3 regions of the uncultured Candidatus Kuenenia sp. genome follow, and region 1 is predicted to be linked to each of the others. Evidence: riboswitches for the same ligand, from Rfam matches in the RefSeq annotation. Region 1 holds a riboswitch; each other region holds the start of a gene.
What was found. A riboswitch is a leader RNA that binds a small molecule or an ion and turns the genes downstream of it on or off. The one in region 1 is predicted to bind cyclic di-GMP.
Positions count from the first base shown of each region.

Region 2: it holds a riboswitch for cyclic di-GMP, as region 1 does, so the genes downstream of both, QZT26_RS03820 (tetratricopeptide repeat protein) here and QZT26_RS01120 (hypothetical protein) in region 1, are expected to answer to the same signal.
Region 3: it holds a riboswitch for cyclic di-GMP, as region 1 does, so the genes downstream of both, QZT26_RS09765 (type II secretion system protein) here and QZT26_RS01120 (hypothetical protein) in region 1, are expected to answer to the same signal.

Region 1 is NZ_CAADGZ010000003.1:28,757-33,030, reverse strand. Features, by position in the region: gene QZT26_RS01130 (GGDEF domain-containing protein) at 29-535, shown strand; gene QZT26_RS01125 (hypothetical protein) at 729-1,100, shown strand; cyclic di-GMP riboswitch class I at 1,347-1,428, shown strand; gene QZT26_RS01120 (hypothetical protein) at 1,688-2,821, shown strand; gene QZT26_RS01115 (hypothetical protein) at 3,059-3,250, shown strand; gene QZT26_RS01110 (DUF362 domain-containing protein) at 4,157-4,274, shown strand, end outside.
Region 2 is NZ_CAADGZ010000013.1:16,529-20,802, forward strand. Features, by position in the region: gene QZT26_RS03810 (DNA internalization-related competence protein ComEC/Rec2) at 1-611, shown strand, start outside; cyclic di-GMP riboswitch class I at 696-775, shown strand; gene QZT26_RS03815 (hypothetical protein) at 1,094-1,324, opposite strand; cyclic di-GMP riboswitch class I at 1,538-1,617, shown strand; gene QZT26_RS03820 (tetratricopeptide repeat protein) at 1,953-2,846, shown strand; gene QZT26_RS03825 (CvpA family protein) at 2,885-3,418, shown strand; gene miaA (tRNA (adenosine(37)-N6)-dimethylallyltransferase MiaA) at 3,759-4,274, shown strand, end outside.
Region 3 is NZ_CAADGZ010000056.1:9,946-14,219, forward strand. Features, by position in the region: gene QZT26_RS09750 (anaerobic ribonucleoside-triphosphate reductase) at 1-101, shown strand, start outside; gene QZT26_RS09755 (universal stress protein) at 289-744, opposite strand; gene amrS (AmmeMemoRadiSam system radical SAM enzyme) at 872-1,882, opposite strand; cyclic di-GMP riboswitch class I at 2,250-2,343, shown strand; gene QZT26_RS09765 (type II secretion system protein) at 2,724-3,350, shown strand; gene QZT26_RS09770 (hypothetical protein) at 3,561-3,959, shown strand.

The sequences.
Region 1 (4,274 bases):
CAGAAATCTGTTAAATAAGGAAAAATCTATGGCGCGAAACGATTTTTTAACGGGAGTGGCTAATAGGCGTTTTTTTTATGAAATAGCTACAAAAGAAATAGAACGAATTGCAAGATTTATTCACACATTGTCACTTGCTTATATTGATATCGATAATTTTAAGCAGGTAAATGATACCCTTGGTCACAGTGCCGGTGATAAACTCTTGCAAGTAGTTGCTGGCACAATAAAAGAAAACATTCGATCAATTGATACAGTATCGAGACTCGGAGGTGATGAATTTGCACTTCTAATGCCAGAAACAAATGCTCAAAGTGCTATTACAGCTTTAAATAAATTACGACATGCTCTTTTAGATATGGTGCATGAAAATAATTGGCCGGTGACTTTTAGCATAGGCCTTGTCACATGCTCCGAATCTTGCAAATTGAATGAATTAATAAAAGAAGCTGATAATCTCATGTACACAATAAAAGCGAGCGGAAAAAACAGAATTGAAAATAAAGTCCACTCATTTAATAAAACAAGTGCATAACATTTCAATCAAGGCTATGGGGAGTAAACGCTGTTTGGTTTTCAACAAGCTGGTTGCCATTGCGCCGTATTGTTTTCGTTAAGAGTTCATCAACCGCTGCAGATATCTTTGCGAACTATAATTGACTGGCATTTTCAGACCAGTAGTTAAGATGCATTTTGGGTAGGATAGAATAACAATGGAGGTCTGAAAAATGAGAAAGAGTTCTAATACAGAATTTATGGCAAAAGTGGCATTAGAAGCGATCAGGGATGAAAAAACGCTAGCAGAGTTGTCATCACAGTACGAAATGCATAGGACGCAAATAGCAAAATGGCGTAAACGAGCGATAGAAGGATTAGGTGGGATATTTCAGGAGAAGGAGGCGAAGTTAGTCGGAGAGAAGGAGAAAGTAATAGATGAGTTGTATCGGCAAATAAGGAAATTGAAGGTGGAGAACGAATGGCTTAAAAAAAATCTACACAGATTGAGCATTCATGAGAAAAGGGGGATGATAGAGGTTTACAATAAGGAGTTAAGCAGTGTGACTTTTTTGTGGTTACAGAGATCAAACCGGTACTATTAGCCAGCCAGTGGTTTCGAGTGAGACCGTAAATATTTCTTAACCAAGTTGTATTCCACATACATTTCAAACCGGCTGAACTGTTGCTATGCTTACTGCACACATCCTCCCTCGGTGTCGGAATGTGTGTTGTAAACATAAAAGTTAAAGTCTTTTTAAAAAGACTAAAGAGTTACAAATATTTTAAAATATTTTTTTTGCCAAACCGCGATAATTTTCTTGACTAATTAATGTATTTTGGTAAAAGTGTGCATACAAAGGCAAACCAATCGTGAGGTTGGGACGCAAAGCCATGGGTCTTATTTTTTGGAAAGAATGCCAGGTTGCCACCTATAATGGTGTAAAAGCTGTTTATTGATCAGGCGCTGAGCCGGTAAGTATTTTGTTTGTAAAAGGTTTAGCTATAAACTTACGGTTGAATCCCTTTTATAAAATGTGATGCTTTATTGATTAGGTTCAAGATTTCAATAGGCTTTTAAGATAACCCAAAACCCAAGGCATATGTGGCATATTGTCTTGGGTTTTTTTATTTTACAATGGGTATAAAATTGTTGTTTTTGTTAGAGAAATTTTTTTTGGAAAGGAGTAAAATGATGAAAAGGAAATTAGTTTTAAGTGTATGGACGATTGTATTTACAGGTATTTATTTGTCGTTTGTAGTGGAGGGGGCTGGAGCGGATACCCTTTATAAAACCAGCCTTACCGTCAGTGATTCAAGCGCTTTTGATGGAGACAAATTAGATGCAAGTGTTGAAATAAACAAAAATGGAAAAGTAAAATTATCAATATCCAATTTAATACATCTTGATACACTACTGTATGCCAATAAAACATGTGCCTTGGTAATTGAAACAGAAGTGAACGATATCGCAAAGCCATATGAATTTCCATTTGAGATTGAAGAGGGAATTGCGTTGGAGGATATGGCCCTTGTTCTTCAATCAGGCGATAAAGTGGAGATTGTAAGCGTCGTTATTAACGAAAAGGCTTCCCCTACAGGAACCCCAACGCCTTCTCCCATTGCCGTTGCTTCTCCTTTGCCGGCAGGTTCTCCAACTCCTGTTGCAACGGCATCTCCAATTGCAACCACCTCGCCCGTTGTGACGCCTACCGCAACTGTTGCGCCATACTCAACCTCTGTTTTGGAAGTTTCGGCAGAGATATCCGGGGATGATGTTGAATTGCTGGTTCCGGGAGGTTTGATTACTGATGCCGAAATAACGCCTACACCAACGTCATTTGCCACGCCTGCGGCAACGCCAACAGAACCTTCTGCAACTCCCACATCAACACCAGTCGAGACGCCTTCTGTAATAGAGGCATATGTGAGCTTCCAGTCAAAGACGATAAATCTTAATAGTAACGGTAAGTTTATTGCCAATATAAAACTACCTTCCACGCATAATATCGAAGATATAGTATGTGAAACAGTAGTGTGTGAAGGTGCTGTTGCAATTGATTGTGATGAAAAAAAGAATAAACTTAAGGTCAAGTTTAATATAAGTGATTTAGAAGTTGGTTTAGATTTAAAAACAAGTGAATCACAAAGTGTTGAATTTACCATTACAGGGGAATTATCAGATGGTACAAAATTCGAGGGAAGCGATACCGTTAAGGTGAAGGGAAGTAAGAAGGGAAAAAACGATGACAACGACGATGAAGACGAAGACGATGATGATGGCGATAAAGGCAAGGACAAGGGAAAAGGGAAAAATCGACGCTAATGAACAATCGTAGGATTGAGATTAAATTTGAATGGTTAATCAAAGATTTTATTCGGTTAGAGGTATCGTAGAGAAAGGAAAAAACCTTTCCCAACCTCTTGAAAGAGAGGTTGGGAGGCTTTTCCTTTTGGGAATGTTGCAGACTATTAAAAAGGGTTGATTAGTAATAAAAGCTGCTGCCGATAAGATAGTTTGGTCAAAATTTGATATCACTTAGGAGGTGAAAAGGAGATTATTATGGATAATACGTTGACAAATCTTGCGCAAAGCATGTCGAATAACGTGGTTATGGCAAAACAAGCCATGGAGTCAATGAAAACGGAAGGCGCTACAATTTTAAAGCTTATTGGGGATTCTGAAAGTGTGCGGACAGATAAGGGAGCAACTAATCCTGATGGTGTTGGTAAAAATGTTGACGTTTTCGCCTAGGAACTTGTCCATAAATATGGTCAAACAAATACTAACATTTTAATTTTTTGAAAAATTCCAATAATAACATTGTCTTGCCGCACGATATAGGGGCGAAGCATTTGCAATAACTGGCATACATGCGTTCATGCCCAAACATGCAAATGCTTCGCCCCTACGGTTTCAAAAAACTAAAGTGTTACAACAAATAAGGTTCTCGAAAGAAGAACAATAAAATTCATCGTAATAGGTGGCACGGACAAACTCTGTTTGTCCGTGTTGTTATGAGTTGAAGCAATTTTACTGACAAACAAGATTATCAGTGCTACCCATCAAGCTGTCTGAGCGCAACGCAAATGCAGGCATTCCCAAACAGGGGTTTTTGGTAACGAGTCGTGTTTCTGCAATTTAATATATTACGTTGAATAGTTACTCAAAAAACTATCAAAAGGAATAAAAAGAAGAATGACTTGAATACCCTGAGAATAGCGATAAAATAATATACTATTGCAAGCAAAAAAATAATAAACTACATGGGAAATCCATAGGGAATTATACTGTAAGAGCTCACAAATAGGGATTTCTAAAATTAGATTCAACTTTTGTTGACATAAATAGTTATAGCATTTCTTAAATCACATTTTGTGAACCCCTTGAGTATAGTATAGGATAATTCATCACAATAAGAGTAATTTATGTAACTTCTCAATAAGTTGTGTTTTTTATAATAATTTCTACCTTCCACCGTCCATAATCTGCAATTTGCCGACTGTACAGTATTCCACATTAATAAAGGGAGCAGGGGAGGTGTTTACCTCAACCTATTGAGAGTTCTTAATTTATGAGGTATTTTATTACCTATCCTTCCGTAAATAGCCGCATGGTAACCGGTAAAAATGTCCCCATAAACTATCTAATCTTTATTTCATGTTAAAGATAACAAAGGTTTCAGTTGTTCGATGCGAGGTCTATGACAAGGAAAAGATTTCTATTGCTCTTGCGCAAACGTTTGACTTTTTTGGCGGCCTTGGCAATGTAATAAATA
Region 2 (4,274 bases), on a different contig from region 1:
AAATCGACCTGGTAATTTTATCCCACGAACACAATGATCACTGGAGCGGTTTGCCTTCAATCATCGAAAGATTCAACGTAAAACGAGTGTATTCACAACCATATTTTTTCCAATCGGAAACAGGCCGTATAATACACGAACGTCTCCATAAAAAAAATATTCATACCGCTGCGCTTTCCCATGGATTAGAGATAAAAGGTTTTGAACCCGTAACGATAAAGATACTCCATCCCTCTTTTTCCCCTTCATCTTCTTTATCAACAAATGATAATTCCTGCGTAGTGAAGATTGAATATTCCGGGCATTCCATTCTTTTATGTGGTGATATTCAAAAGCAAGGGATAAACACACTCTTATCAGAACAGCAGGCCATCAGGTCAGACATTGTGCAGATACCGCATCACGGCTCTTATTCAGTAAACCTGCCGCAGTTTATCAATAGGGTTCAGCCGTCATATGCCTTTATCAACTCGCAGCATAATACGGTGTCCCACATGACAACCAATACATTAAATGATTACCATGTCGTAACAACTCAAACACATCGGGATGGCGCTATAACATTTTTACTAAACAAGAATGGTATAATGTACTCTGTTTACAGGAATTAATTCCCTGACAATAAAAGCATTATAGTTTTTTGCTTGATTTGCTTTTTTGTTTGTGATAGAAGCTACGGGTAAGTACAAGACAATTTTGAAAAAAGGTAAACCAATCGTGAGGTTGGGACACAAAGCCATGGGTCTTTCTTAAAGAAGAATGCCAGGTTGCCAGATTTAGCGTAAAAGGAACTTTTGCTTTGTTAAAAGGTAAAGCTATTTTATTTTTTGCAAAGTAAAAAAAATGCTAAGGCCCATGCGTCAGATATTAAATCTGCCATGGGTCTTTTTTTATGGTTGAAGGAGAGAAGGATATTTAGTGTGTAATTGTTTCAGATTTTTTGTAACACTTTAGTCTTTTGAAAAACTACAACAATGTAGTGCTACGAGGTTCGTCGCACCAAAAAAAAGCAGTGCGATAAGGCATAGTATATGTTCAAGACAATGCGACTAACCTAGTTGCACTACAAATAATTATCTCCAGTTTCAAAAGACTAAAGTGTTACGATTTTTTGGTGAAAAAACAACCTCCACCCCACCCCTGCCCCTGTGGTAGACCTGGCATACTTGCCTGGCATTGCGATGACAAGCGTAAACGTTTGTTCTGCCAATAAGGGAAATTGGGAAAGTCCTCTCTTGGGAGAACCTCCCGCAATCCCCTTCCCGGAGAGGACTAAGGGGTGGGTAAAAACAAAAGCCGTTGGTTTTTTATTTTTAAAATCCAACCGGACTAGCATATACAACGGAACAAAGCCGCTGCCAAAGGCAAGCGGATTCAGCCCTGGTTCTCAAGCCGGAATCTGGGAACGGCGTTTTTACTTTTTCAAAAGACTAAATCGTTACGATTGTTTACCGATTACTTCCAATAACTGCAACTATCAGATAAGGAGATGAAACATACTTGTAAAAAAATATAATGTAACAAAAAACAAAAACAATTTGAAAAAAGGCAAACCAATTGTGAGGCTGGGACGCAAAGCCATGGGTCTTCAGGAAAGAAGAATGCCAGGTCGCCAAATTCAGTCGGTAAAAGAGTTTATTTAATGTTCACAACATATCTTGCATAGCTTTTGTATGCTTTATCGCGGGTATTGCGGCGGTAACAATGAATCCGGCAATACCCGATCTATGAACTTTAAATAATAAGGTATTTACCTTCTCATTGTGTAACTAAGACCCGGACGTAAGATGCCAATATCTGCCCCGGGTCTTTTTCTTTTGATGAAAGGAGGTTTTTCCGCAAAATGATTTTAATATGCTGCTGAATACTATCAAATCATACCGGTACGGCAGCAAGTATGCTGCATACTTTTCGGTAAATTTTTTTACTACTCTATTATCATGTCTACCACAATGAACAAGAAAATATTAGCACGAAAATTGTTTGCGGAAGGGAAAAAATATGACCGCCTTTTCCCCAATTCGGAACAAGCAATAGATGCTTACAAACAAAGCCTTAAGAGTGATAGTGCCTTCACTGACGCCTATGTAAAACTGGGATTTATCTACCTTGCCAGAAACGATTACGGCGAGGCGCTCCATTATCTGCAAAAAGCAGCCTCATTAGAACCTGATAACGCAGAAACACTTAACAATCTTGGCTATGTTTATGAAAAAATGTTTCGGTTTGCCAGCGCAAAACAAATGTACAAAAAAGCCTTAACAATAAATCCTGAAAATATTGAGGCGCTGGTTAATATTGCTAAAATTCTGGAATTGGAAGGTAACTACAACGGAGCAATAGAACAATATAAAAAGACTATCGCACGCTACCCTGATGCCATTTTTCCGCATTTCTGCCTGGCAGTTCTCTATGATACACATGACATGTTTGACGATGCGATAAGAGAATATGAGCTTGTTTTGGGAAAAGACCCTCATTATGTAAAGGCAATGTTTAATCTGGGAAGTCTTTACGCCCAATTAGGGAATAGCAATGAGGCTATCATGCTTCTGAAACGGGCTTCTGAATTGAATCCGCAGGAAGTAATAATCCTCAACAAACTGGGGGAAATGTATTTATTCATTTCAAATTATTCTGCCGCAGAACAAGCCTTAAAACAATCCATTGCATCAAACCCGTTTCAGGAGGATGTACAGGTGAGTATTATACACGCTCAATATTTACAGTATTGTTCAAATCCCGAAACAGCAAAAAAAGAGGAAATTATCCTCAGAATCCATTTTGTCCTTTCATTGTATTCCTATAATAAAATGTGCCGGGAAATTTTAAACGCTTTGAATTAGCAATACCATTTTGGCGAGTTCAGAGGGGATTTTTATAAATGAATTGGATTGATATAATACTATCTGTAGTCCTTTGTATTTCAGTGATTTTTGGCTTTGTTGACGGACCAATATGCCAAATTCTTAGAATCTGTAGTTTGTTTCTCTCTTTTTGTGTGGCGCTTTTTTACCATGCAGTCATAAGCAACATCTTCTGCAATGTGTTTTCGGTTTCATTGCACAATGTATTGAGTTATTTCATCCTGTTCGGCCTTGCAGCGCTTATAACCACAATTATTTCAGATTTTCCCAAAAACATGGTCGACAATTTGAAAATGGGCGGTTGGTATAATGTATTGTGCGCGGTATTAGGATTTGTTAAAGGGACAATCCTCTGTGGTGTGATCATCTTCGGCATCCTCAATTTATGCTCCATGCCGGCATGCGAAATGGTTTGCACCTCGAAAATAGCAACGGTAATGGGAAATGGAATGCAAAATGTAGCAGCAATTACCTCAAACAATTTTTTTGACCCGTTAAAGAAAAACAGAGGATCAGACAATGCAAAAATGGCAAAGGGTACGGAATTTTAAATTAGGCTGGGTTTGGTAGCAACTTTATTCGGTTATTGCTCTTAATGTCAGAACTCTTAAAGTGTTTTTTTTGTCAGAAAGTACCCAGGTTGATTAATTACCGTGGGAGAGGTGTGAATTCAAGACGCTTTATGTCTGGTGGCACAGGCTTCATATTATTCGATGGCCTTTACTTTGATGTGACGCAGGGCGTAGGAACTAGAAGAACGAATTTTGGGAACAAGCCGGAATTACATTTATTTTGCTTATTATAAATCATTTTGTATAATGCTGTTACGGCTGTCCCCTAAAAAATATAATAAAAACATCCTGGCTTTTGATAACAGAAAATAAAAATTTTATGTCACATACAATCTGCATACTAACCGGCCCCACTGCCAGTGGAAAATCGCAAATAGCCCTGAAAATAGCTGAAAAAACCGGGGCAGAGATTGTTTCCGCCGACTCTATGCTAATTTATCGTGGCATGGATATTGGGACGGAAAAGCCATGCGCTGAGACAAGAACCAAAATTCCCCATTATTTAATAGATATTAGGGAACCGTGGGAAGAATACAGTGTGGGAAATTATATAAAAGACTTTGAAATCATCACGAATAATCTTTATGAACAGGAAAAACCCTTTATTGTTGTCGGCGGCACGGCGCTTTATCTTAAAGCGATCATGGATGGTTTATTTGACGGTCCTCCGGCAAATTGGGAATATCGGAACCGGTTAAAAACAATCGCAAAAGAACAAGGAACAGAGTCTTTATACCATATGCTTGAAACAATTGATCCAAAGACCGCCAGCCGGTTACACTCCAATGATCAGAGAAGGATAATCAGGGCGCTTGAGGTTTTTCAACAAACGGGG
Region 3 (4,274 bases), on a different contig from region 1:
GGATAACAAGAATTGTGGGGTATTACAGCCGTGTATCCAATTGGAATAAATCCAAAATCAGTGAATTACACGACAGGCATACGGGAAGTTATTCTGTATAAGTATTATCCTGGCATTCGCAGGCGTCCCCAAACGGGAAGGAAGTTTAATGACGTTAAGCAAAAGTGTTAAATCTTCCTCTTGAAAGGCATCATTTTTTAAAAACCATTGCGGCAAAGAACGTATTCATGTTCATGTGCTGCAATGGTTTTTTTATTCACAAGATCCTGCCACAGTAGGCATGCTTTTTCAGACAACGTTGGCGGATGGACGAATTCTTACCGTAAGCACGGGGCATGGCGCCTTGCGTACAACCTTTTCCGCCACACTTCCCATCATAACATGGGCGAGGCCGCTCCTGCCGTGAGTACCAATTACAATGATATCCATCTCCAGCTTTTCGCCCTTATTGACAATTTCGTTAAAAGGTATCCCCTTTTCAACAATTGTTTCCACTTCTAACAAATCGGTAGTGCCCTCCGGAAGACTTTTTAACAGATCGGCGTGAATTTTTGCCATCGTTGCCTCATCAAGGTTGTACGGACTAAATTTGTATATTTCCGTATCATATGCACGGGTATCGATTACATGCATAATATACAACTTTGCTTCATCTTTTAATGCCAGAGAAACCGCATATTTTAAAGCAAGGTAAGAACATTCGGAATGATCTATAGGACATAATATATTTTTGAACTTTATCATACACTCTCCTGTTCTGTTTGAAAAAAAGAAGCAACACAAAAAATGAGTAACATTTTCACAAAATGATGTATCATTCACTATTTAAGGCATATACCGTATTACCTTCAGGGACTTTTTGCGTAAAACATCACATGCCAATACCGTCAATAACTGCACCACATTTCGAACACTTTGAATTGGTAATATTATTTTCAAGGATTTGGTAGCCATATCTTTTGATGAGCATTTTATTGCATTGATAACAATACGTATTTTCTCCCCCTTCGCCGGGGACATTGCCTTCGTAAACGTAACGCAGTCCCGCCTCCAAACCAATCGTACGCGCTCTTCTCAATGTTTCAACAGGAGTAGGCGGTGTATCGGGCAACCGGCATCTTGGATAAAAGCGACTAACATGCCAGGGGATTTCAGGTCCTACACTCCTGATAAATCCGGCAATCTGTTTTAATTCCGAGTCGGAGTCATTAATTCCGGGAATGATAAGGGTGGTTATTTCTATCCAGATGCCCAATTCTTTATAAGCACGAATACAATTCAGCACGGGTTCAAGTCTTGCCCCGCAAATCCTCTTATACGTTTCGTCGGAAAAACTTTTCAAATCGATATTTGCCGCATGAAGACAGGGTTGTATAGTTGACAAAGCCTCATACGTCGTGTATCCATTCGTTACGAACACGTTCATAATTGACCTTGAAGAGGCCAATTGTGCAATTTCATACGCATATTCAAAAAAAATAGTGGGCTCTGTATAGGTGTAGGCAATGCTTTTACAGTTATACTCCAGGGCGTCTTCAACAATCTTTTCCGGCGGCACCTCTTTGCCGGGTATCGTGTCTGAATCTTTGGGGAGTTGTGATATTTCATAATTTTGGCAATTAAGACATCTGAAGTTACACCCAGCCGTTGCTACAGAGTAAGAAGTTGACCCAGGATAGAAGTGAAAGAATGGTTTTTTTTCTATCGGGTCTATGTTTTCCGAAATAAGTTTTCCATACACGAGAGAATATAACGTCCCCCCGAAGTTTTGCCTGACATGGCAAATGCCTCTTTTGCCATCAGTAATCACACATGTATGATTACAAAGGTGGCATTTTACCTTACAATCGCCGAGTTTTTCATAAAACATTGCTTCACGCATGTTATATCAACCTCCCATACTTTATTATAGGGAATAAACGACTCTTTGTTTATTTGCAGTGTATATCTTATTACGAAAAAATTTCCAGCGATATTGTTTTTTCTTTATTGTGATAACGAAAAAAAGGCCATTCTTCCCATTTACTTTTTGCATAAGTATAACAAAATACCTGCAATGGCATGAATACAAAATTAAATATAACAAAAGCTCCGCAACTCCGTAACCAAAAAGATTTTAACCATAATACACGAAAGGTTTATACACCGTAATAGTATAATACCGGGAAAAAATGTTTTTGCTCTATCTTAAGGGAAATAATAATTGACATTTATTTTCTTTGTGGTACAGTACCGCCGAATATTTCATCGATTGAAAAAGGCAAACCAACCGCAAGTTTGGGACGCAAAGCCATGGGTCTTAAGCGTGAGTTCTTTATACGTAAAGATTGCCAGGTTGCCGAATTGAGCTGTTCGCACTTTGTGAGAAGGATAAGAATTTTCGGGCCATTCATTACGCTTTCACTATATTGCAGAGATCACAAGCAGATTGTAGCGCATAATACTGAAAATGCTTAAGACTTATAGAAAATTATCGGGAAATCTTAACAAAGTGCTTCTGGTAAACGTGCATTATAATAAAGACCCAAGCCTTTTGCATTACTATGGTTTTGGGTCTTTTTTTTTTGAATAAATAAGGTAAAAAAACAGATTGAGATATACGAACGGTGGCATTTTTTTAACACGAAGATAAGTGATGAGTATATTTTTTACGTTTAGGCGCCGATTCGATGTATTTTGTGATGGTGTTGTCTTAAACAACTTTTTTTAATGGGAGAGTACAAATGTTAAAACTTAGAAAGTGGAGGAATGCGGGTTTTACCCTGATTGAGCTGCTGGTGGTAATTGCCATTATCGGCATCCTTGCCGGTATACTGCTGCCGGTGCTTGGTAAGGCGCGTGAATCGGCACGAAAGACGCAATGCGCATCAAATTTGAAACAGATTGGACTGGCGCTGAATATGTTTGCCAATGATAATGGTGAAGCTTTTCCCAATAAGGGTACAGGTATGACTTCCTTGGGACAATTGTTTAATACATATATTACTGACAGAAAAATATTTCGTTGCCCAAGTGATAGTGATGTGACAGAGGATGCCATTTTAGGATTAAAACCTGCAGATACAATTACAACTGCCAATACAACATTTAGCGAGGCTACTTGTAGTTATGGTTATGATGATAATCACACAGCAGCAGATGATCCTGGTGTTGCGCTGGCAGCGGATAAACAAGGAACCTCCACAAGTGGTCTTTCTAGCAATCATAATGAAACCGGGCAAAATGTGCTGTACCTCGATGGTCATGTGGAATGGAAGGGCACTACCACCTGCGGATATTACAATGGTTCAACGTATGATGATATTTATTCCGGTACGGGGAATGGTACTGATACCTACATAGCACCGTAATGATTTTCCGGATTTTTCAGACGAAAAAAGAAAAGGATGCAATATTCTTTTTGAATAGTACCCCCTTTTTTTGTTATAAAGAGAGAACGCTTACCATATTTAAATTGTAGGGGCGAAGCATTTGCCAGTTTGGGTATGCACACATTTGTGACAATTTATGGCAAATGCTTCGCCCCTACTTTAAATTCGATTATCAAGAAAGGAGAAACGATGATACTTAATCCTGAAAAACACCTAAAAGACGCTAAACAAAGATTTTATAATTATATAGAGGAGGACGTTATCCTTTGGCTTAAAGAAAGAGGAATAAAGGCCAAGCCCGATGAGGTTGAATTTGTTTATGGCACAAAGGAACATTTTACTTCCACGGGATATACCGAAGGCTATTTTGCTGAATATTCAACAAAAGGGTGGAATAAGGTACAAGAGAATGAATTATCCGAAGAAGGATTAAAGGAATTAAAAAAAACAGGGGGATTGATCTGGCCAAATGTGTGGTATGCAGTCCGGCTGAAAGAAATAGATGAAATACTCCCAGTGGAATCCGGCGCAATAGAAGAAGCCATTTTAAGCGGTGGAATCCCGGAAAAATACCGGGTTAAACATTAACGGGAAAATCAAAAAACGACAGGATAATACAAAAAATGTAACACTTTAGTTTTTTGAAAAAACACCGGCGGGTTCGTGTTTGCAACCCAATGTCATTAAGTTAAGCAATCTGCCAGAAAAGTCCCCCTTAAACTAGGGGGATAAAGGGGGTTGTTTTTAATCAAATATCCTTAACTTAATGACATTAGTTTGCAACCTGAATCTACGCGTTTATGCGTATAATGGAGCCGTGTACTGCGGTAAAATTCCAATGCCCAAAATCACAAAATCCCTGTTTGGAATGGGAACATTCTCGATTTTTGGTTAACTACTTGT